Regions from separate parts of the Candidatus Thiodiazotropha sp. AKAK3 genome, predicted to be linked through region 3. Evidence: predicted binding sites of a transcription regulator. Region 3 holds the regulator's gene; each other region holds the start of a gene.
The links. The regulator sigma-54, encoded in region 3, starts transcription at its own class of promoters, with help from an activator protein. The targets are predictions, from matches to a motif close to TGGCANGNTNCNTGCTT.
Positions count from the first base shown of each region.

Region 1 (7,843 bases), on a different contig from region 3:
GCAGCGATTGTGGGAGCCATCACAAACAGCGTGTTGGCGCTATTGAAAATACTCTTCGGTTGGTTGGGTCACTCACAATCATTGATCGCTGATGGCATTCACTCTCTCTCTGATTTGCTGACGGATGCCCTGGTGCTGTTCACGGCACGTCATGCAAATGAGGAACCGGATGAAGAGCACCCTTATGGACATGGGCGATTCGAGACGGTTGGCACCTTAGTACTCGGCGGTTTCCTGATCACTGTTGGGGTTGGCATTGTCTGGGATGCTGTATTTCGCCTCTTCTCTCCTGAAGAACTACTGGTACCGGAAACCCTGACACTCTATGTGGCGGCGTTCTCCATCCTGGCGAATGAAGCCCTCTTCTTCTACACCCGTTATCTGGCAAATCTCATCAATTCAGATCTGTTGCGGGCAAACGCCTGGCACCATCGCAGTGATTCAGTATCCTCCATTGTGGTTCTGGTTGGTATCGGAGGCACCATCCTTGGCCTGCCCTATCTGGACGCAATTGCAGCTGTACTGGTTGGCTTGATGGTAGTGAAAATCGGTTGGGAACTCGGCTGGCAGGCACTACATGAACTAGCAGATGCCGGGCTTGAGGAAGAGTCACTAGAAGAGATACGCAAGGTCATTGGCAGCGTTTCCGGGGTGAACAATGTACATATGTTGCGTACCAGGAAGCTGGGCGGGCATGCACTTGCTGATGTCCATGTGCAGGTTGATCCCTGGTTGAGCGTTTCCGAGGGGCATAGAATTGCAGAAGTTGTTCAGTATGGATTGATTGATGGTGTCGATGTTTTGGAGGATGTTACTGTCCACATCGATCCCGAAGATGATGAGGCCGGACCCTCGTGTGCAAAATTGCCATTGCGAGAAGAAGCAGAAAAATTACTACTCTCCCACTGGTCTGAGATGGCCTGTTTCGATGAGCGGATGCGCATAGTGCTGCACTACCTGTCAGGAAAAATTGATGTGGATATCTATCTACCGAGCCACTGTTTCAAGTCAAGTGAAAGTGCGAGTGAACTGAAATCCGATTATCAAAAGGCCATTGAAGGATCTGAACTGTTCAGAACGGTTCAGGTCTGGTTTGGTTAGCACTAATCTGGTGCATTGATAATATTGGACGCACTACAATTGTGCGTCGTTCCAGGTTTGTACTTTTTTTCTAATTCATAGCTAGCAGGAAGCCAATCTAAGGACCCGTATCAGTTTTCTTTTTTGTATATAATAACCTATTAATTTCGCAGAATATTTCTATTGCTTAGGCTTAGCAGCCAAAGGTGAGTATTTCGCTATCATTATCAGTTTTTACCCATGGCATGATTCATGCTCTAATGCGTATTCCAAAGCGTCTGGTATAGTTGCCTGGCCGCCAAAGCTAATGAGTAGCTGATACTTGCTCAGCATTGTGTAAACCAAAACTCTTGGAGAATGAGATGGCCTCGAAAGCCCTTAAGATGATCAAAGACAATGACGTGAAATTCGTTGATCTCCGCTTTACCGATACTCGCGGTAAGGAGCAGCACGTTACTCTGCCAGTCAGTGAGATCAACGAAGAACTGTTCACTGATGGCAAGATGTTCGATGGTTCATCCATCTCGGGCTGGAAAGGTATTAATGAGTCGGACATGATTCTGATGCCTGAGGATGCCACTGCAGTCATCGATCCTTTCGCTGACGAGAATACGGTGAACATTCGCTGTGATATTCTTGAGCCTGCCACCATGCAGGGCTACGAGCGTGATCCTCGTTCTGTTGCCAAGCGTGCAGAAGCCTATCTGGCATCAACAGGAATTGCTGATGCTGCATTCTTTGGACCAGAGCCAGAATTCTTCGTGCTCGACGATGTTCGCTGGAGCGTCGATATGAGTGGTTCCATGGTGAAGATCGACTCTGAAGAGGCTGAGTGGAACTCTGAGCGTGTCTATGAAGATGGTAATATCGGTCATCGTCCCGGCGTCAAAGGCGGTTACTTTCCAGTACCCCCAGTAGATTCACTGCACGACCTGCGTGGTGCCATGTGCCTCGCCATGGAAGAGATGGGCGTACCTGTTGAAGTTCACCATCACGAAGTTGCTACTGCCGGTCAATGTGAGATCGGTACCCGTTTCAGTACCCTTGTAGAGAGAGCTGACTGGGTTCAGATACAGAAATACTGTACCTGGAATGTTGCCCACGCCTACGGCAAAACCGCGACCTTCATGCCTAAGCCAATCGTTGGTGACAACGGCTCTGGTATGCATGTGCATCAATCCCTATCTAAAGGTGGAGAGAACGTATTTGCAGGTGATCAGTATGGTGGCCTGTCTGAAACTGCGCTCTACTATATCGGCGGCATCATCAAGCATGCCCGCGCTCTGAACGCTTTCACCAATGCTTCTACCAACTCTTACAAGCGTCTGGTTCCAGGTTTTGAAGCACCAGTAATGCTGGCTTACTCCGCACGTAACCGCTCTGCTTCAATCCGTATTCCATGGGTATCAAGCCCTAAGGGTCGCCGTGTTGAGGTTCGTTTCCCTGATCCAACAGCCAACCCCTACCTGGCTTTCGCAGCCATGATGATGGCTGGCCTGGACGGTATCCAGAACAAGATCCATCCTGGCGATGCAATGGACAAGGATCTGTATGATCTGCCAGCTGAAGAGGCTGCAAGCATTCCAACAGTTTGTCATAGCCTTGATATGGCTCTGGAAGCACTCGATGCAGATCGTGACTTCCTCACAGCTGGTGGCGTTTTCACTGATGACCTGATCAATGGCTATATTGATCTGAAGATGGAAGAAGTGACCACCATGCGTATGACCACACATCCTGCTGAATTTGATATGTATTACAGCCTCTGATATTACAATCCGGGTTGATGTGTAGTTAAAACGCCCCCCTTCATCGGGGGGCGTTTTTTTTGCGAACTTCGTCGCTTGTTAGTTTTGCTCTGAATGTCTATGCTTGGCACTATGCGTATCGTAATCATATTAGTTATTCTTCTGCTTTCTCAGCCGCTTATGGCCAGAGATGTCTATAAATGGGTTACTGAGGATGGAGAGGTCGTCTACTCTGAATCCTATCAACCGGGCGCAGAGAAGATCCGTGTGAGTGATGAAAAGAGAAAATCATCCCTGAATGTGGAAAATCTGGATAAAGAGTCCGAAGCTGCGGCTACTGGTGAATATACCAATTTCGACATTGTTCAGCCGGGCAATGATGAGACCATACGCAGTGCCGAAGGATCGGTTTCCGTTGGTCTTTCCATCTCTCCTCCTCTGCGAAGCGGTCACATCATTCATCTCTATGTGGATGGTAGAAAACTTGACTCTGATATCACAACCTCGCAGCTGGTTTTGCAGCAGCTCAGTCGGGGCACACATACCCTTAATGCTGAGATCCTCGATGCAGAGGGTAATAAGATGAAAGAGACTGGCAGTACCACCTTCCATCTTCGCCAAGCTGAAGTTGAGTAATACCTCTTCCCTGTTTTACGGTTGCTTTAGAGCTGCTGATTACTCACGCGTCTACAGCTGGGTCAACCAGTAGCTCATGATGCGCCGATCTCCCCTTTTCCTCTGGTAAAAGCCAGCAACACTTTTGACCTCTCCAATTAAGCCCCAGTCCCATTTTCAGTTAAATTCAAACAGTCAATGTGATCGATGCACTATAATAGTGCAATAGACCTGCTTTGCTCACTATAACAAAGAGAAAGTTATGGGCATTCAAGTTCAGTTGGTTGATCGGTAGTTCATGAAACGCCATTGAAATACCTGAAGCTGCGCCTTTTAGTTAGGTTAGCTGCAAAAAAATGGTTGATCACTCTCCTATCTCTATCGTTGGTGTACTTATTGCAGGTAGTTTGACATGAACCCACATCATCCAAATTCTCCGATGGAGCGCCGAGTGCTTGATAATTTGAGCACAGCCATTCTGCTCTTCGATCGTAAATTTAATCTGCTCTTCATCAACTCATCAGCTGAGATGTTGTTTGGTGTAAGTGCCAAGAAGATGGTTGGGAACCCAGCGGCTGAACTGATCTACTGCTCCAGTGGGATAGTGAGGAATAATTTAAACCGTTCACTGGAGACCGGACAGCCATTTACAGAGCGAGAACACCAGCTGCAACTGCAGAAGGGGCGGGAGATTACAGTGGATTGTACGGTAATTCCCTTACGCTCTGGACAGTTTGTGAACGAATTTCTTGTAGAAATACAGCAGGTAGACAGACAGCTGAGAATCACTCGAGAGGAACAGATCCTGTCACGAAATCAAGCCAGCAGAGCACTGGTGAAAGGTTTGGCCCACGAGATAAAAAATCCACTGGGTGGTTTGCGTGGCGCAGCTCAGCTGCTGGAACGAGAGCTGCCCGATGAATCACTGACAGAATATACCCAGATAATCATTGAGGAAGCTGATCGACTTCAAAACCTTGTAAATACAATGATTGGGCCAAATCGCATCCCTGAAATGAAGCCTACTAACATTCACCAGGTTCTGGAACGGGTTTGTGGTCTGACCAAAGCAGAGACAGGGGCGAAGTTGGTGATCAGCAAAAATTATGATCCAAGTATTCCCGATATGACAGGGGATATGGATCAGTTAATCCAGGCATTTCTGAATATTGTCCGTAATGCTGTAAGGGCTGCGGGCCCGAATGGTGTGGTAGGAATCAATAGCCGGGTTTTACGACAGTTCACTATTGGCAATATACGCCACCGACTGGTGGCCTCGATTGAAATCTCAGATAACGGTCCGGGAATTCCACCGGAGTTACAAGAGCGGGTGTTCTTTCCCCTTGTCTCTGGCAGTGAAGGTATGGGGCTTGGTCTTTCCATATCCCAAACCTTAATCAACCGACATCATGGATTGATCGAATTTACCAGTAAACCTGGTGAAACAGTATTTAGAGTATTACTTCCTTTGGAGCAGGTAGATGGATAGAGCATGCCGGGTTTGGGTGATTGATGATGATCGCTCAATTCGATGGGTTTTGGAAAAAACCTTGGAAAAAGCTGAAATGGAGGTGACCAGTTTTGAGAGCGCAGACAGTGTGCTGAGTTCATTGGATAAGGGGCAACCAGATGTGGTCGTTTCCGATATCCGTATGCCGGGTATGGACGGGCTTGAGTTATTGGAACTGCTTCATGCTCGCTACCCAAATCTGCCAGTGATAATTATGACGGCTCATTCGGATCTGGAGAGCGCCGTCTCCGCTTATCATGGTGGTGCCTTTGAATATCTGCCCAAGCCTTTCGATGTAGACGATGCTGTACAGCAGATTCGTAGGGCTTGTCGTCAGCAGTTAACGGTTGAAGAGCAGCCTAAAATCGATGCTAAAGAGAGTGCGATGGAGATCATCGGTGAAGCGCCAGCCATGCAGGAGGTGTTTCGTGCTATCGGCAGGTTGGCTCGATCCAATATCACGGTATTGATCAATGGTGAGTCTGGAACAGGTAAAGAGTTGGTTGCCCAGGCTCTACACCGTCACAGCAGTCGTGCAGAAGGACCATTTATCGCCCTCAACATGGCAGCGATCCCCAAGGATTTAATGGAGTCAGAACTGTTTGGACATGAGCGGGGTGCTTTTACCGGTGCACAGACTCGTAGGGTTGGACGTTTTGAACAGGCAGATACAGGTACCCTGTTTCTGGATGAGATAGGTGACATGCCTGCGGAGTTGCAGACAAGACTCCTGCGTGTGCTTGCCGATGGTGAATTCTATCGTGTCGGAGGCCATGAGCCGGTGAAGGTGGATGTAAGAATTATCGCTGCGACTCATCAACATCTGGAAGGGCTGGTGAAAGAAGGTGCTTTTCGTGAGGACCTCTTTCATCGACTCAATGTAATCCGTATTCATCTGCCGTCGCTGCGTCAGCGTCGGGAAGATATTCCTTTGCTAATGGGCCATTTTCTTAAGTCAGCTGCAGAAGAGCTGGCCGTGGATTCAAAGCTATTGCTACCTGAGACAGAAGGTTATCTCAGTCAATTGGAGTGGCCGGGGAATGTTCGACAATTGGAGAATACTGCCCGCTGGCTGACTGTCATGGCTTCGGGTCAGGAGATCCATATTGAAGATCTGCCTACCGAGCTGAAAGAGACGGAGGTTGAGGGGGTTGCTCAGGATGATTGGCGGCAATCATTGAGAGGATGGGTCAAAAGGCGCCTTAATGAGGGTTGCGAAGGGATACTCAATGAAGCTGAACCTGATTTTGAAATGGTGATGATTGAGACAGCACTGGAGCACACAGCAGGCAAACGCCAGGATGCGGCCCGATTGCTGGGATGGGGACGCAACACATTAACAAGAAAGATTAAAGAGCTTGGAATGGAAGAGAGATAACTCTAATTCTGTTTAATGAGGTTTTTTGAGGCTTGTGAAGTTGGCTGTTCCATAGCTGATTGCCAACCCTCATCCCCAAAAAGATCGGGGTAACCCGGCTTTCATCTCAGGCTGGCATAAGGTTATGATGCCCCTCTTGAGCAACCGGAGCAGCTATTTTTTATGGTGCCCTTAAGGTTATTCATTCAAGATTTAGCAAAGCAGGTGATTCATGGATTCCAGCACAATTGATCTACCAGGTAGCGAGGTGGAGTCGGTCGAGTATGAAAACGGTACGCTGACGATCAGATTTTCAAAAACCATAATTATCAAAACCATGAGTGGTTCATCAGAGCGAACCCGATGGTGGCAGGCAGGTTCATTGATTTTTGAGAGTGCTGAACTGGAAACCACCCTACCCAGCTGTCCTACCATTTGTGAAGGTGGAGATGTCGGAGAGAATGTCTACACCTATAGGGATATGATTCCACTACCTCTGGATAGCCATGGAAGAGCCCGTTGCGATCTCAGATTCAAGGACCAGGAGCCACTACAGGCTTGGGCTGAAGGGGTAAAGTTGGAAATGGTAGACCGGCCCCGCTATATCGAGCATATACGTCCTGGAGATCAGGATTAGCCAAGCGGTTTCTGTAAAAAGTCTGATAAGAAGCTGACGGGCTGATTTGCCCTGATCTACCCGCACAAATCATGATCCAATGGGATTTTGCACTGCAACAGATCACTTTGTTGCCAGATCCAATGAAATTTTCACGATTTAAATTACCCTTTAAAAGAAGAATAACGGCATCTTAGAGACGATTAGAGGCTGTATGGGTGGTTAGAGGTCAATAAAAAGGCCTTTTTTATTTATATTTTACTGTATTATGGTTAAGCTTTTAAGATTCCGGACGATAAGGCCGATATCGAATACAAGGATGAACCTGCTCTAAGCAGCAAAGTTTCAATCACAATAAGCAGCGAAAATTATGTCAGTTGAGCTATTCAATAATGGTAGCCACATATGTGTGGCATTCAGGGATCTGGTATCTGGCGAAGCAGTTCAAGCCAACCAGTTCCTTATTTACGATCATCAACATGCTGCACTTATAGATCCTGGAGGGGAGTTAACCTACTCTCGCCTCTTCATGGCAATCAGTGATTATATGAATGTGAAGAAACTCGACTATGTAGTCGCTTCGCATCAAGACCCGGATATTGTTGCTTCAGTCAACAAATGGCTGGTTGGCACTGATTGTAAGGTCGTAGTACCTGCACTCTGGGAACGATTCATACCCCATTTCACGCGACCAGGCCGACTTGTTGATCGTGTTGTACCAATTCCTGATGAGGGCACCAATCTGCAGCTGGGAAATATCCGGCTGATGGCACTACCTGCCCATTTCCTGCATGCGGAAGGTAATTTCCAATTTTACGATCCACTTAGCAGAATACTTTTCTCTGGCGATCTAGGGGCAAATCTACCACCAGGTGATCTGAATGCCCCAGTGAAAAAATTATCAGAAGTGATGCCCT
Region 1 is NZ_JBSYOQ010000059.1:118,381-126,223, forward strand. It holds gene AC4IE7_RS15100 (cation diffusion facilitator family transporter) at 1-1,101, shown strand, start outside; gene glnA (glutamate--ammonia ligase) at 1,443-2,849, shown strand; gene AC4IE7_RS15110 (DUF4124 domain-containing protein) at 2,961-3,464, shown strand; gene glnL (nitrogen regulation protein NR(II)) at 3,883-4,932, shown strand; gene ntrC (nitrogen regulation protein NR(I)) at 4,925-6,331, shown strand; gene AC4IE7_RS15125 (hypothetical protein) at 6,543-6,947, shown strand; gene AC4IE7_RS15130 (oxygen-binding di-iron domain-containing protein) at 7,297-7,843, shown strand, end outside.
Region 1: the regulator sigma-54 is predicted to act here: its motif matches at 1,322-1,338, upstream of glnA (glutamate--ammonia ligase).

Region 2 (7,843 bases), on a different contig from region 3:
TCCGGCCATCGAACTGTTGGTCGGCTGGGTCATACTGGCTGCGCCTGTATTCAGCGGATTACCATTTGCATCAACAGCTGGTGCAACCCGTACAGGTCCAGCTGCCGCAAGACGCTGTACATCATTAAACAGTAGGTTGAAACTCAAAGCGGCGTTGCGGGTTGGCTGAATAATGAAGGTATCACCAGCAAGCGCGCCAGCTGCATTAATGGTGATATCGACACCATCAACGGTATTGAGTCCCGCCGCCAGAACCTGAGTCGCACCACTGTTCATATTAAGCAGCGTGAAGTCTGCGCCATCGTAACTGATTTCATAGGTATCACCGGTGAGATTACCGATGTCGTTGAAACTGGCGGTAATGGAGCTGCCATTTCCCGGTCTGGGATAGACATCAACCGACCCCAGGTTAAACATCGAGCTTCCAACTATGCCTTGCAGGTCTAGACCCAGTTGATTTTGAGCATTGATCTGATCGGCTATGCCTAATGCCACCAGACCTACACGGTCATGGGTGGGATCGAGTATCTCGTCGCGGAATCTGAGCATTCCACCAATTTCACCGCCACTCATCTGGTCAGTCACAACCTGGCTGCCGAAGGTATAGTTGAATGTAATCTCCAGATGGCTTGGATCCATGGTGGAAGGCTGCGTACCTAAGGTGGCTGCATCGGTATCCATGACCAGTGGCTGCCCTTTCCCTATAAAGATGTTGAAGGCGCCGTCGCTCTGCTGCAATACCTGAATATCGACCAACTCAGAAAGCTCGTTGACCAACTGATCGCGCTTATCCATCAGATCGTTGGGAGTACTGCCGTAAGCGATCTTAATATCCTCGTTGATCTCGGCAATACCCTGGGCAATTCGATTGATCTCACCAATATTGAATCCGATCTGGTTATTCATCTGGTTGCGCATACTTTCGAACTGTTGATCGAAATAGTGGAAGCGATCGGCCATTGTCTCCGCCTCGCTCAACACCAGCTGGCGTGCAGAGATAGAGCTAGGATCGTCAGCCATACCCTGCATGGCATCGAAAAAATTCTGGATCACAGGCTGCAGACCTGAATCTGCATTGGCGACGATGTCATCCAGCTGTTTTGCGCCGTTGAAATAGGCCTGCAACTCAGAGGCCACAGAGGCGCTGGCACGCATCTGGCCAGCGATGAAAGAGTCATACTGACGTTGGACTTCAGTGGCCTGGACACCGCTGCCGATATAACCCACAGCGCTCTGAAAAGGTAACCGAGTGGCAAAATCAATCCGCTGACGGCTGTAACCATCAGTATTAACGTTGGCAATATTATGGCCAGTGGTATCCAAGGCAAGCCGAGTGGCGACCAACCCGGAGACACCGATGGATTGTAAGCTCATCTTAGTCGCCTCCTAATTCGCTATATCGGCTGTTGTGCCGAACTCTTGAAATGGTCGAGTGCTGCCTGCATTTCAGGCCCCTGCATCACCCGGAGTATTTTGTTCGCATATTCCGGATCGGTGGCGTAACCGGCATCCTGCAGAGCCCTGAAATAGGATTCGCTATCCTGAGTATTACTCAAGGCCTCTGAGTATCGGGGATTCTGTTTAAGGAAGGCCACATAGTCCTGAAAGCTCTCATCGAAAGAGCTATAACTGCGGAAGTTCTCACGTCTGCGGACTGCTATATCCTCTTGATACTCCAATGTCTCCTTTCGTACCTGATCACCATCCCAGCGTTGATCCGCCTTGATACCAAAAAGGTTATGGCTGTTGTTGCCATTCGCTGACTGCATCACATGACCACCCCACCCTGTCTCCAGGGCAGCCTGGGCCAGCAGTGCCTCAGGGGGCAGACCCAGCTCTTCTGCTGCCTGTTCGGCGCAAGACCAGAGTCTGGTAACAAAATCTTCCGGGGAGTCGATCTTTTGAGTCGTCTGTTCAACGTCTTCAGATGGTTTGACTGGCGCTACATTTGTACCATGACGACGGGCCAGAGTGGCTGGATTTTGCCAGTAGCTTTCCAAGCCTGAGAGTTCCTGCTGTTGCACCTGAGGCGCCGCACCCAGCTGACTCCGCAACATAGGGAGCATCCCCAGACCCCGCTGCTCAGAGAGGTGAACTGCCAGCTGCTGGTCATACATATCCTGGGCAAATTTAGTCTGCTGACTGTCGAGCAGACCACCACCAAAACTGGCCTGGCGCATCTGCTTGACCATCATCTGAACAAATACGGATTCAAACTGACGTGCAACCTTTTCAGCACTTGCACCCTGATCATCCCTGGCCTGGCGTTTCAGATCCGCCAGACCGGAGAAATCGTGATACATGGAGGGTGCAACACTGTTCATCAGATCACCAGCAACTCAGCACGCAGTGCCCCCGCCTCTTTCAGTGCTTCAAGAATTGCCACCAGATCACTCGGTGCAGCTCCGACCTGATTGACAGCCCGAACCACCTCATCCAGAGAAGCACCGGGATTGAAGAGAAACATGTGGTTTGAGCCCTCTTCGGTAATGGTAACCTGACTTTGAGGAACAACTTCGGTATTGCCGCCACGAGAAAATGGCGCAGGTTGAGAAACTGCGGGATCTTCGCTGATGCTGACCACCAGGTTGCCATGGGAGACGGCAGCAGGATAGACCCGAACCTGATTATTGATGACTACCGTACCGGTGCGGGAGTTGATAATCACCTTCGCGGAGGCAACCCCAGGTTTGACTTCCAACTCTTCGAGCATGGAGATAAAGGTTACTTTCTGACCTGGATCGAGCGGCGCATTTACGCGGATAGAAGTTGAATCGACCGCCTTTGCTGTGCCTGGGCCGATGGTCAGATTGATCGACTCAGCAACACGCATTGCTGTAGTGAAATCACCATCATTAAGATTCAGGGTTAACATCGGCGCCTTATTGAAGGCATTTGGCACTTCCCGCTCGACAGTTGCACCATTCGGAATACGACCGGCACTGGGTATGTTTACGGTTAGTTTTGAACCGTCCTGTCCCTCTGCGCTCAATCCACCCACCACCAGGTTACCCTGAGCCAGGGCGTAGTTGTTTCCATCTGCACCTTTCAATGGTGTCATTAACAGAGTGCCACCACGCAGACTCTTCGCATTACCCAGAGAAGAGACGGTAATATCAAGCTTCTGTCCAACCTTACTAAAGGGGGGAAGATCACCATGAACAATTACTGCTGCGACGTTTTTAGGCTTGATATTGACCCCATCAGGTATCTGCACACCCAATTGAGAAAGCAGATTCTTCAGGCTGTTGATGGTATAGGGAGAGTCGGTATCTTTATCACCGGTTCCATTCAGCCCTACTACCAGACCATAACCAATAAGCTGGTTGTTACGCACACCCTGGATAGAGGCCAGATCCTTGATTCGCTCTGCCAACAGCGGCTGAACTGTAATCAGCATGATGGTTATAACCAGCAGGGATTGTTTCAAGAGCGTTTTCATCTCAGATACCTCAGAAGGGAGAGAGCACACTGTTAAAGAAGCGTGATAACCAGCCCATGGAGTTTGCGTCAGCCAGTGCGCCTTCGCCTTTATAGGTGATTGTCGGATCGGCAATACGGGTTGAGTTAACGGTATTGCTTGGGGTTATGTCGCTTGGGCGAACAATGCCGGAGAGCCTGACATACTCTGTACCCTGATTGATACCGATACGCTTTTCACCACGAACATAGAGATTGCGGTTAGGCAACACCTCGATAACCGATACGGTGATACTGCCACTCAAAGCATTACTTTGAGATGCGCTGCCGTCACCAGAGAAATCATTGGCTGCGGAGAGGTCGAATCCCAGATTGACATCCTTATTATTGGCAATAGGCATAAAACCGGGAACATTGAACTGCATCGCCTGACCAAACAGCACAGGATTGGTCATACTGGTGCTGGAACTTTTGGCGGTTGTTGTTGAAGCGGACTTGTTTGCCTGAGTGCTCTCAACCAGTTGTACGGTAAGCAGATCCCCTACCCGGCGAGCACGCCTGTCTTCGAACCAGGCCTGTTCATAGCCTGACTGGTAGATCGCCCCGTTACCGGTGGGTGCCTGTGGCGGTACAACAGGTCGGATCGGTGCATAAGCGGCATCTCTGACCGGGTTGCTGTTCTGGCAACCGACCATAACCAACATCAGTAGAACCAGCCAAGATATTTTATGCAGTCTGCCCATCAGCCTGGTATCCCGTTAAAGTTGCTGATTGACGTAGGAGAGCATTTCGTCAGTGGTGGAGATAGCCTTGGAGTTCATCTCGTAGGCCCGCTGTGTCTCGATCATATTCACCAGCTCTTCCACAACATTCACATTCGAGCTCTCTAACGCCCCCTGAATCAAAGTACCGGTACTGTCACTACCAGGTATCGCAGTGTTGACCCCACCACTGGCATTGGTCTCTCGAAAGAGGTTATCGCCAATAGGCTCAAGTCCCTGGGGATTAACAAAGTAACCCAACTCGATCTGTCCAATCTGGGTCGGTGTGCTGTTACCGGAAACCAGAGCCGAGACCACACCATCTGAACCAACAGTCAAACTGGTGGCATTGCTCGGTACAGTCATTGCGGGCTGAAGCTCATAGCCGTTGGGGGTAACGATATTTCCGTCTGCTGTCAGACTGAATGTACCATCCCGGCTATAGACCACATTCCCGTCCGGATGCAGCACCTGAAAATAGCCTTTACCTTGAATCGCCACATCCAAAGAGTTACCGGTCTGAACGATGTTGCCCTGACTGTGCTCTTTTTGTGATGCGACAACTCGTACCCCGGTACCTACCATAAGACCGGATGGCAACTCAGTATTCTCGGATGATTGAGCACCCACCTGTCTCAGGTTCTGATAAATCAGATCGTTGAAGACAGCCCGGTCACGTTTGAAGCCAGTAGTGTTGACGTTAGCGAGGTTGTTGGAGATAACAGACATATTGGTCTGTTGTGCATCCAATCCGGTTTTAGCGATCCAGAGTGCCGGGTACATAGTCTCTTCCTCGTAGCAATATAATCATCTATTCAATAGTTAAGCTGCAATTTACCTGCCAACATCAACTCATGTTCATCAGACTGGCAGAAGCGTTATCCATCTCTTCCGCCGTCTTCATCATCTTCACCTGCATTTCGAATTTTCGCGAAAGCTCAATCATATTCACCAGGGCATCTGCGACGTTCACATTACTGCTCTCAATGTGCCCAGAGACCAGCTGTGTCGCGGCATCAGCGTCTGCCTCACCACCCTCTTGCAGATGCAGCAGACCATCTTCACCCTTATAAAGCGCATCCCCCGGAGGATTGACCATCTTGATACGATCAACTATGGCCAATGCCTCGGGAGTTGAGCCTTCGGGAAGAATGGTGATAGTACCGTCCGGCGCAATCTCCAGACGCTCAAAAGGCGGCAAGGCAAGCGGTCCACTGTTGCCGATCACCGGCAAACCCTGGCCGTTGGTGACCAGGCCGTTGGCATCCACTTTCAGATCACCCCGGCGGCTATAGGCCTCAGAGCCATCCGCTGCCTGAACTGCGAAATAACCCTTGCCATTAACGGCCACATCCAGCGGATTACCCGTTGAGTGCAGACTGCCCTTGTCAAAATTGATGTCCGGACGCTCGTCCAGGGCATAGACCCGAGTGGGATAACCGGCGCCAAACACAGGCATACTGCGGAATTGGTTGAGATCTTCCATAAATCCTGGCGTGTTCACATTGGCCAGGTTATTGGAATTACTCGCCTGGGCCATCAATGTCTCTTTTGCTCCGCTCATGGCGACGTATAGCATGCGATCCATGGGTTGGCTCCTCTCTTAAAATCGTCACTTACTTGTCTATGACAGTAACAATGCAATAAGCGAACCAATCAGTGATAATGGAGACATTATCGATTAAGCGGCAAAACAATGGCTAAAAGTACAAATAACCAGAAACCCTCTGAAGAGACCAGGAACGAGGCCATGCAGATCGCCCGAGCCACCCAGCGTCCCGGTCAAACCAAGGAGCAGACCAAGCTGATTGCCAGCGGCATACAAAAAGGTATTGATCAGTATAAAAAGCAGCACAAAGCCAAGCTGCGGGAGATGGATAAGCGAAAGAAAAAAGAGCAGAAAAGCAATCAGGCTCCAGAGAATCAATCAGAACAGCCAGTGACACCAATAACAGAGCAGAAACCGGTCAACTGGCTCCCTTGGATATTACTGATACTCTCCTGGATTGGTTTTGGCATCTATCTCACCCTTTTTTCGAAATAACAAAGCTACCCTCATGTTACCAACCAGACCAAAATATCACCCACAGGTAGGGTGGGGCCATGCCCCACCAAAAAAGGTTAATTAATCTGGATCCCGAATGAAACAGAGACAATTTCATACCACTGCCATAAAGATGCAACCTCACCACCGTTAAAAGTATTAACGCCTCCAACTATGGTGAATAGCAGATCAACCTGCGACCGCCCTACAGATTCATTCTGAGTATAGTCAACAGCACTATTGCCTAGCTGCTCATCAACTGGTTTCGATCAAGTTGGGCATGGTGCGGCAGGGCCGCACCCTACATCGCTTGTGTGGTGTAACGTATAAACTGTACCAATCAGAGGATTTCAGCCTGCCGGTTGCTTCAGCTTCCACTCGGCAGACCGTTCCATTTACCCCGTTTGAACCATCGCATTGATCACATCATTCCAGGCCAAAGCAAGATTGGTACGGTTATAGCCACCCCCACCCAATGCAATAAAACGGCCTTCACATAGTTCGTTGGCAACTTCGCATAATCTTTTCGCAGCATAAGCATGAGCCGCTGGTGTAAAAGCCATATGGGTGATGGGATCACCCTCAATACTGTCTGCACCTGCCTGGAGGATGATCAACTCAGGTCTACCCTTACGCACAAAATCCTCAACTGCAGGCCAGACTTTGTAGAACAGGTCGTCATCGGCAAATGGTGGCATCGGGATATTGAGTTTGCTACCTTTTGCCTTGCCCTTCCCCGTCTCTTCAACTGCACCAGTGCCTGGATAAAGAAAGCGACCATCTTCATGGATATCGGCATAGATCAGATCCGGGTCTGATTCAAAGGCATAGAAGACGCCATCACCATGATGGGCGTCGATATCGACATAAGCTATTCGCTTGATTCCCTGGTTCAGTCTAAGATTCTCAATCAATACACCGGCATCATTGAAGACGCAGAATCCGGCAGCTTCGTCCCGTCTGGCATGGTGCAGACCTGCAATGGGGACAAATACCTTGGGATGCTCACCGGATAGCATTCCTTGTATACCTTCCAACACTGAACCAACCACTGTACATGCCGCCTCGTAAACCCCTTCGAAGGCAGGTGTATCGCCCTGGTCCAGATAACCGCTGCCAGTGACTGACTGTTTTTTCACCCGGTCTATATAAGACTCGGTATGAAATGCCAGCAGCGGTCTATCACTGCACTGTTGTGGGGTAGCAATGGTTACCTCTTTATCCAGTCCCCGTTTTACTGTCTCTTTCCAAAACGCATGGATACGATCCGGGCCAAAGGGGTGCCCATCACCAAAACCATATCGACCGAGTGAGTCGCCGAAATAGAGGGTTACCGGTTTTTCGACCATGAGTTCCAATTCACACTCTTATCAGGAAAGTAGTTAATGATAGTGTGGTGTAGAAACTGAGTATCAGCAAGAGTGATCGACACACAAAAAGGATGTTAGGCTTAGCCTATATCTTGCATCCAATATAAGGCCAGATTCTGAACTAATCATATACCAGTTCACTGCTGCTCCATTAACTTTCAATCTTCTCAGAACAACTCTGAAAGCCCCTCTCCCTTTACGGGAGAGGGGTTGGGGAGAGGGTGTACGCGAAGCGTTACATGTGGTTG
Region 2 is NZ_JBSYOQ010000001.1:2,162-10,004, forward strand. It holds gene flgK (flagellar hook-associated protein FlgK) at 1-1,374, opposite strand, end outside; gene flgJ (flagellar assembly peptidoglycan hydrolase FlgJ) at 1,395-2,324, opposite strand; gene AC4IE7_RS00025 (flagellar basal body P-ring protein FlgI) at 2,324-3,442, opposite strand; gene flgH (flagellar basal body L-ring protein FlgH) at 3,453-4,163, opposite strand; gene flgG (flagellar basal-body rod protein FlgG) at 4,179-4,964, opposite strand; gene AC4IE7_RS00040 (flagellar basal body rod protein FlgF) at 5,029-5,769, opposite strand; gene AC4IE7_RS00045 (DUF2956 domain-containing protein) at 5,878-6,225, shown strand; gene AC4IE7_RS00050 (acetoin utilization protein AcuC) at 6,621-7,574, opposite strand.
Region 2: the regulator sigma-54 is predicted to act here: its motif matches at 5,820-5,836, upstream of AC4IE7_RS00040 (flagellar basal body rod protein FlgF).

Region 3 (7,843 bases):
CGCCAGTTTTATCTATTCTGAACTACTGCTACTTACAGCGTACTTCGCGCCACTACCGGCACGGTGACTCTGCATCTTTTCTTTATGCTTTATGACTTGCCTATCCAGCTTATCGGTAAGCCCATCAATGGCCGCATACATATCTTCCTGTACTGCATCAGCGAATACGCTGGCACCGTTCACTTGCATGGTGGCCTCTGCCTTTTGCCTCAGCTTTTCTACGCTCAAGATGACATGTACATTGATTACATTATCAAAATGCCTCTCAAGACGTTCGAACTTATTATCTACATAGCTTTTCAAGGCATCGGTAACTTCCACATGATGACCGGTAACGCTTATCTGCATAATTTTCTCCTGTCTTAGATGAGTTGGCTCATCACTCTAACTGAGGCGGTGAAGTAACGCCGGGGCATTTTTACAGCAACTCATTCATGAATCCACTTTTATCTGAAACCGCTCCGGTTCAGTAAGCATATCAAGCATGAATGATAGCCACTCCGATAATTCACTTCACCTACATCAGTCGCTTACGCTCGTTCGATGGTGGGATACTCATCGACTCGCGGTATTTTGCCACCGTTCGGCGGGCCACTTTTATACCCTGTTCCGACAATATGGCGGCGATTTTGTTATCGCTGAGAGGTTTGTTTGTATTCTCTGCAGCAATCAATTTTTTTATCAGCGCACGTATAGCAGTGGAGGAGCACTCACCCCCTGCACTTGTGTTCACATGGCTGGAGAAGAAATATTTAAACTCCAGCGTACCCCTGGGGGTATGCATATACTTCTGGGTTGTCACCCTGGATATGGTCGACTCGTGCATCTCCAGAGCCTCAGCGATATCCCGTAAAACCAGTGGCTTCATAGCCTCTTCGCCATGTTCAAAAAAGCCCCGCTGATATTCAACAATCTTACTCGCCACACGCAGAATAGTCTCATTTCGACTCATCAGGCTTTTGATGAACCAACGCGCTTCCTGCAGGTGGTTTTTCAGGAAAGTATTGTCATCACTCTGATCCGCACGCTTGATCAGACTGGCATAGTCGTTGTTTACCCTTAGTTTAGGCGTAACCTCACCATTTAGCTCCACAACCCAGCGATTATTGCGCTTGCTGACGAATACATCAGGAATCACATACTGAGGCTCGCTTTTGGCGATCGCTGTGCCAGGGTGAGGATTGAGCGTCCTGATCAACTGCATGATAGCCATCAGGTCGTCCTGATCAACCTTCATTCGTCGCATGATCTGATTCTGATCCTGTGCAGAGAGCAAGTTGAAATGGTCGCGACAGAGTCTGATCGCCAAATCCAAATAGGGTGTTTTTTCAGGAAGTTGCCGAAGTTGAATTAGAAGGCAGTCCTGAGCACCCTGAGCACCAACCCCCGGAGGGTCGAAAGCCTGGATACGATGAAGTACTGCCTCTACATCCTCCAGAGTCATCTCCTCATCATTCAGGGAAACCAGGATCTCCTGGAGATCACCTTTGAAATATCCATCCTCATCAATACTGTCGATGAGGTTAGTGGCAATCAGAATATCCTGCTCAGTGAATGGGGTCAGTGTCATCTGCCAGACCAGGTGGTCATGCAAAGTGATCGCGCCACTGCGCTGAACCAGATAGTCATTGTCTGCAGATTCACTACCACTGCTCGATGGGGGAAGATAACTGTCGTATACGTCAGCCCATTCACTATCAACGGGCAGGTCTTCTGTGATCTGGCTACTGTCGGTCTGAATTTCCCGCTCGTTGTTGATATCGTTGGAGCTCAAAGACTCTTTATTGTCTGAACTCTGATCAGAGCTCTCTTGACTAGCTTCTTCTTTTTGAGTCTGCTGACTAAACTCCTCTTCACCCTCCAGCATGGGGTTTGTTTCAAGAACCTCCTGCACCTCCTGACTCAGGTCGAGCGCAGACAATTGCAACAGGCGTATTGCCTGCTGCAACTGAGGTGTCATTGTTAAATGTTGTCCGAGCCGGAGCTGTAGAGCCTGCTTCATAGCAGAGATATCTTTAAACCTGGTATGTTATTTGTATGTCTTTATATTCATTCTAGCTAATAAATGCCGTTCACGGAATAATTCTTGGTATTTGTTTCGTTTGAATATAATTCTGCCTCATACTTTAACCTTCATTTTGTCAGCTGACGAGTAGTCATCATCTCTACTCTTAAATCACATAATCCATGAAAAAACATAAACATAGCCTTACATAGTAAAATTTTCGCCCAGATAAACACTACGTACCTCCTGGTTATCGAGGATCTCCTCGGTGGTTCCTTCCGCCAATACCTTACCAGTATTAATGATGTAGGCTCTATCACAAATATCAAGAGTCTCTCTAACATTATGGTCGGTAATCAACACCCCAATCTTTAATTCTCTAAGATGTTGAATGATTCTTTTAATATCGATAACCGCAATTGGGTCGACACCTGCAAATGGCTCATCCAACAAAATGAATGCGGGCTCCATTGAAAGCGCACGGGCAATCTCCAGGCGGCGTCGCTCTCCACCTGAGAGGCTCATAGCCATACTCTCTCTCAAATGTTCGATACCGAACTCTTCCAAAAGCCGGTCACAATGCGCTCTTCTTGCTTGCGCGTCCAGATCCTTTCGATTTTCCAGTATCGCCAATATATTCTGCGCTGTATTGAGCCGCCTGAAAACAGAGGGCTCCTGGGCCAGATAACCAATACCCATGCTGGCGCGCTTATGCATTGCAAGATCAGTGAGCTCCTCTCCATCCAGGTAGATTCTACCCTGATCAGCCTGAACAAGGCCCACGATCATGTAGAAACTGGTGGTCTTTCCGGCACCATTTGGCCCTAACAGCCCAACAACCTCACCGCTATTCAGATTGAGCGAAACACCATCGACCACTTTACGCTTATGGTACTGCTTCTCAAGTGCATCTGCCCGCAACTGGCTCACGGTGCATCGCTCTTGGTCTGGGGTTCAATTACGACTTGAACCCGCTCTTTACCCTGAGCACTGCTACCCGCCTTCACCTGGGCACTGGTTCGATTGTAAACAATCCGGTCATTTCGAAAACTGTTACCGCCCTGCTCAAGCAGAGCATTGTCAATCAATACCATTTCATCACGATCAACATGAATTTCCATCCTTCGCGCCTGACCATGCACCTCTACCCCATCGACTTCCGGCAGCTGACTGAATCTAGTCGGTTCGCCTTCACTGATGATCCGCTCCGTCTTTCCCTGCCGACGATGAACCCAGAGGCGCTCAGCCCACAACTTCATACTACCCTGGGTGATCGTCACATTCCCCTCATAGAGGCTGATACCTGTCGACTCATCAATGGCTAGACTGTCCGCCTCAAGCTGCATTGGCTGATCCCGATCACTCTCCAAGGCCATAATCGGCATTGCGCCAAAACAGACAAGGCCATATACCAGGATTGACAGAATGCCCTTACTCGAACTCATAGTAGCCTCGTACCTGATGTAATAACTTCAAGCGAGATGGCTCAGTCAGCCATGCCTGCATGCCGACTGCTGATATTCGCTGCTGACCACTCTGAATTTCGACCGCCTCAGCCGTTGATGCATATGAGTCTTTTGATTTAAAAGTCAGATCTTCGGTCTCAATCAGATAAGGTGCGAAATCACCCTTTCCTTCACGCTCGATGATCACTCTGCCCGGAAGATAGAGTGTCTCTTGCTGATGGTCTGCCACACCCTGTTCTGCCTGCATCCTCCATGGCGGCGTATCGGCTCGGAAACGCCATACCACTGGCTTTAACAGCTCGGTAATACCACGCTTCTCATAATGTAACATTTTAGGGGTTTGTAATGTTTGCAGAAGCTCCCCATCCTCATTGTACTGTTTTACGCGTAGGTCCACGGCATAGGAATCAGGGATATCCCTAGCTACCTGTCGTTTCTGCATCTCAGGGCGCGTCAGTTCATTCACCCACCAGGCTAAACTCAGCACCAGGGCGAGCATCAAGGAGAGACCAAGCAGGCGTCTGTTCAAGCTAGACTTCCCACATATCCATAATCAACTGCGAACTCATGCTTCAAAGATAGTGATCCAAACTGGCTTGCAAGGTTCCTTGCGCTTCCATGATCATCTCACAAACATCCCTGCCAGCCCCATGTCCACCGCCATGAGGCGTTTGCCAGTGGGCGTGTTGAACCACAAAGGGGTGCGCATCCTGAACGGCGATGGCAAGCCCGACTCGACGCATGATAGGAAGATCCACAACATCATCCCCGACGTAAGCGACCTGCTCATCAGTAAGCCCCAGTTTATCTCTCAACTCTTCATACGCTGGAAGCTTCTCGAGTTTGCCCTGATAGACATGCTCAATACCCAGGTTTTCCATGCGCAACCTCACCACTTCAGAGGTCCGGCCAGTGATAATGCCAATCACCACACCGGTGAATTGCAACATTTTCATCCCATGTCCATCTCTGGAATTAAAGGACTTGTACTCTTGACCATCATCACCGAAAAAAAGAGCGCCATCCGTCAATACCCCATCAACATCAAATATCAAGAGTTTGACTGCTTTTGCTTTATTATAAATATCCTGCATTTTGCCCCCCTGTCTAGTATTTCATATCGTTTGACAATGTTACCGTGACGCTAAATGGCTAGCCGCAAGGCATGCCCCCCCTTTCCAAGGCGCGTAACAACACGGGTCGCCGGGTAGCGTCTTGTCCGAGAGGAGGCCTGCTCAGGCCTCTAAAACTGTCGACCAATTGAAACACGACACTACATAACACCAGCTCTAAGTAGGTCGTGCATGTTGAATGCGCCAATCAGACGCTGCTCCTCATCCACCACCAGCAGGCCGTTTATTTTATTTTCATCCATCAACTGTAACGCCTCAGCCGCCAACATTTCTGGCGGAACCCGTTTGCAATCCCTTGTCATCACCTCTTCAACACTGATTTTGTGTATATCGATCGGCTGGTTGAGCGTACGCCTTAGATCGCCATCCGTATAGACACCGGCAAGACGCCCCTCGTGATCAACAACCGCTGTCATGCCCAGCCCCTTCACAGACATCACCTCCAACGCCTGGTGAAGCGTAGCCTCAAGCGTCACCGATGGCAGGGCCTCTCCACTATGCATGATATCTCGAACATGCAGCAACAGACGTCTACCGAGCGATCCGCCAGGATGGGACAAAGCAAAATCCTTGGCAGTAAAACCTCGCGCTTGCAGCAGAGCCACCGCCAAAGCATCGCCCATCACCAGTGCGGCAGTAGTACTGGAGGTCGGCGCCAGCCCCAGGGGACAGGCCTCTTTATCAACACTGACATCGATATGAACCTCAGACTCTCTTGCCAAGGTCGAATGAGGCTTTCCTGTCATCGCGATCAACGGCACACCCAATCGCTTCAGCAGGGGAAGTATTACCAGTAACTCTCCTGTCTCCCCGGAATTTGATAACGCCAAAACCACATCATCAGCTGTGATCATACCCAAATCCCCATGACTGGCTTCACCAGGATGGACAAAAAATGCCGGGCTACCCGTACTAGCAAGGGTTGCTGCCAGTTTGTTACCGATATGACCAGATTTTCCCATACCGATCACGACAATACGGCCACGACAATTAAGCAGATAGTGGCAAGCCTGGGCAAACCCTCCATCCAACCTTGGAATCAACGCTGAGACCGCCGCAGCCTCGGTTTCAATTACCGCCTGGCCCAACTCGATCATTTGGGTCATTTCTTGCTGTGAGGGTGGTGTGGGTTTCTTCATCCGAACAGTATGTCTTGTTTAGTGAGCCATCACAAAATGCCGGCCTGTCTGGGGACAAACCCGCCATGAGAGGAGATAACCTGTTTAAATTTCATGAATTTTCTTGTAATTACGATCCACTTCCAGCAAATCCACGTTATGCTCATTGAGTAACTAAAGAGTAAAACAGCCAGGTCTGGTAACCGACAAAACAGAGCAACAACCCCAAACCTTCAATACGATTAATACGGCCCTGTTTACCAAATCCATAACCCATTAAAAACAGGAACATCGTCAAGGCGAACATTACCGGAAGATCCCGGTTCAGCAAATCCGGCGAAAAAGCACCCGGCGCGACCAAACCAGGAATACTCAATACAGCCAGCATATTATATAGGTTTGAACCAATGACATTGCCGATAGCAATATCGTCCTCTCCCTTCAGTGCGCTGGTAATGCTTGCCGCCAGTTCGGGCAGACTGGTGCCGATGGCAACAATAGTCAATCCAATCACCACATCGCTGACGCCGAGCGCCACAGCTATATTGGTCGCACCCCACACCAATATCCGGGAACTGATCAGTAGAAATACCAAACCACCGATCAGAAGAAACAACGCCTTTTTTGTTGGTACATCGTGCGGAATCTCTGCATCGTACTCCCCGGCTATGGGGTCTGCTTCTCCTGTTTTTGCAGTGTAGATCATCCAGCCGAACACAGAGATCAGCAACAGGATCAGGATCGATCCATCCACCTGACTTAAATTGCCATCCCACATCAACACTATGCAAATCACCGTAACAGCAAGCAGAATTGGATATTCGCGCTTAAGTACACTGGAGTGAACAGAGAGAGGGATAACGAGTGCAGTAACACCAAGAATCAGACCGATATTGGCAATATTGGAACCAACCGCATTACCGATCGCCAAACCCGGATTGCCGTTTACCGACGCCATAAGGGAAACCAGAACCTCAGGCGCAGAGGTACCAAACCCTACAACCGTCAGGCCAATCAGCATGGGGGAGACGCCAAGATTGTCCGCCAATGCGGCGGCACCGCTGATAAAGCGATCCGCACTCCATACTAAAACCACCAGACCAATAAGTATCGAGAAACTATGCAGCAACATTAAAATAATATTATTTAGCGAGTTAAATAAACACTGTCACCTGATCTATATCTACTTGAAGATCACCAGGACAGTCGCAGCTTTGTAGCGCTGACACCATATTATTAGGTGATGCGCCAAGAGAATAGTCAAAGGGTTGAGATGATAGCAGAAAGCCAGAGGAAAACACTTGACAATCATATCGGAATATTAGATGATTCTTACATACTGATACTCAGATGTACCAGTTTTCCTCCTTTGGTGGTATATATTCAAGCGCAACATCTCCTGTTGCGCTTTTTTTTTGCTTGGCGACTCGATTTCCAGGATTATCCGCCCAACTACCCTCTGGGAGTGAAATAGTCCTTGTGCCATCCCAGGGGTTCATGTATTATCCGCCGTCTTTTTCGAGGCACAATAGTTCTCCATTGGAGCGACATCGGATGACTACATTAAGCGCAAAACCGGCTGAAGTTCGCCGCAATTGGTACCTTGTGGATGCAACAGACAAGACCCTTGGTCGTCTGTCCACTGAAATTGCACGACGTCTGCGTGGCAAGCACAAACCGGAATATACTCCGCATGTAGATACCGGCGACTATATCGTCGTTGTCAATGCAGAGAAAGTCCGTGTTACCGGTAATAAAATGACAGACAAGATGTACCACCACCACACTGGTTACATCGGTAATATGAAATCCATCAGCTTGGACAAATTGCTTCAGAAGGCACCAGAACGTGCAATCGAGCATGCAGTCAAGGGCATGATGCCGAAAAACCCGTTAGGACGCTCTATGTTTAAAAAGCTGCGTGTCTTTGCTGGTTCCGAGCATACCCACCAGGCTCAGCAACCTCAGCCCCTGGACATCTAAAGGCAAGAGTTTAAGACCATGGCAGATACCCATATCACTACCGGACGCCGTAAAAGTTCCACTGCTCGAGTCTTCATGACTACTGGCAACGGAAACATTACCGTCAACAACCGCCCTCTCGACGAGTACTTCGGTCGC
Region 3 is NZ_JBSYOQ010000024.1:46,684-54,526, reverse strand. It holds gene hpf (ribosome hibernation-promoting factor, HPF/YfiA family) at 13-348, opposite strand; gene AC4IE7_RS04095 (RNA polymerase factor sigma-54) at 518-2,002, opposite strand; gene lptB (LPS export ABC transporter ATP-binding protein) at 2,210-2,935, opposite strand; gene lptA (lipopolysaccharide transport periplasmic protein LptA) at 2,932-3,450, opposite strand; gene lptC (LPS export ABC transporter periplasmic protein LptC) at 3,437-4,000, opposite strand; gene kdsC (3-deoxy-manno-octulosonate-8-phosphatase KdsC) at 4,044-4,565, opposite strand; gene AC4IE7_RS04070 (KpsF/GutQ family sugar-phosphate isomerase) at 4,745-5,710, opposite strand; gene AC4IE7_RS04065 (calcium/sodium antiporter) at 5,886-6,854, opposite strand; gene rplM (50S ribosomal protein L13) at 7,277-7,705, shown strand; gene rpsI (30S ribosomal protein S9) at 7,724-7,843, shown strand, end outside.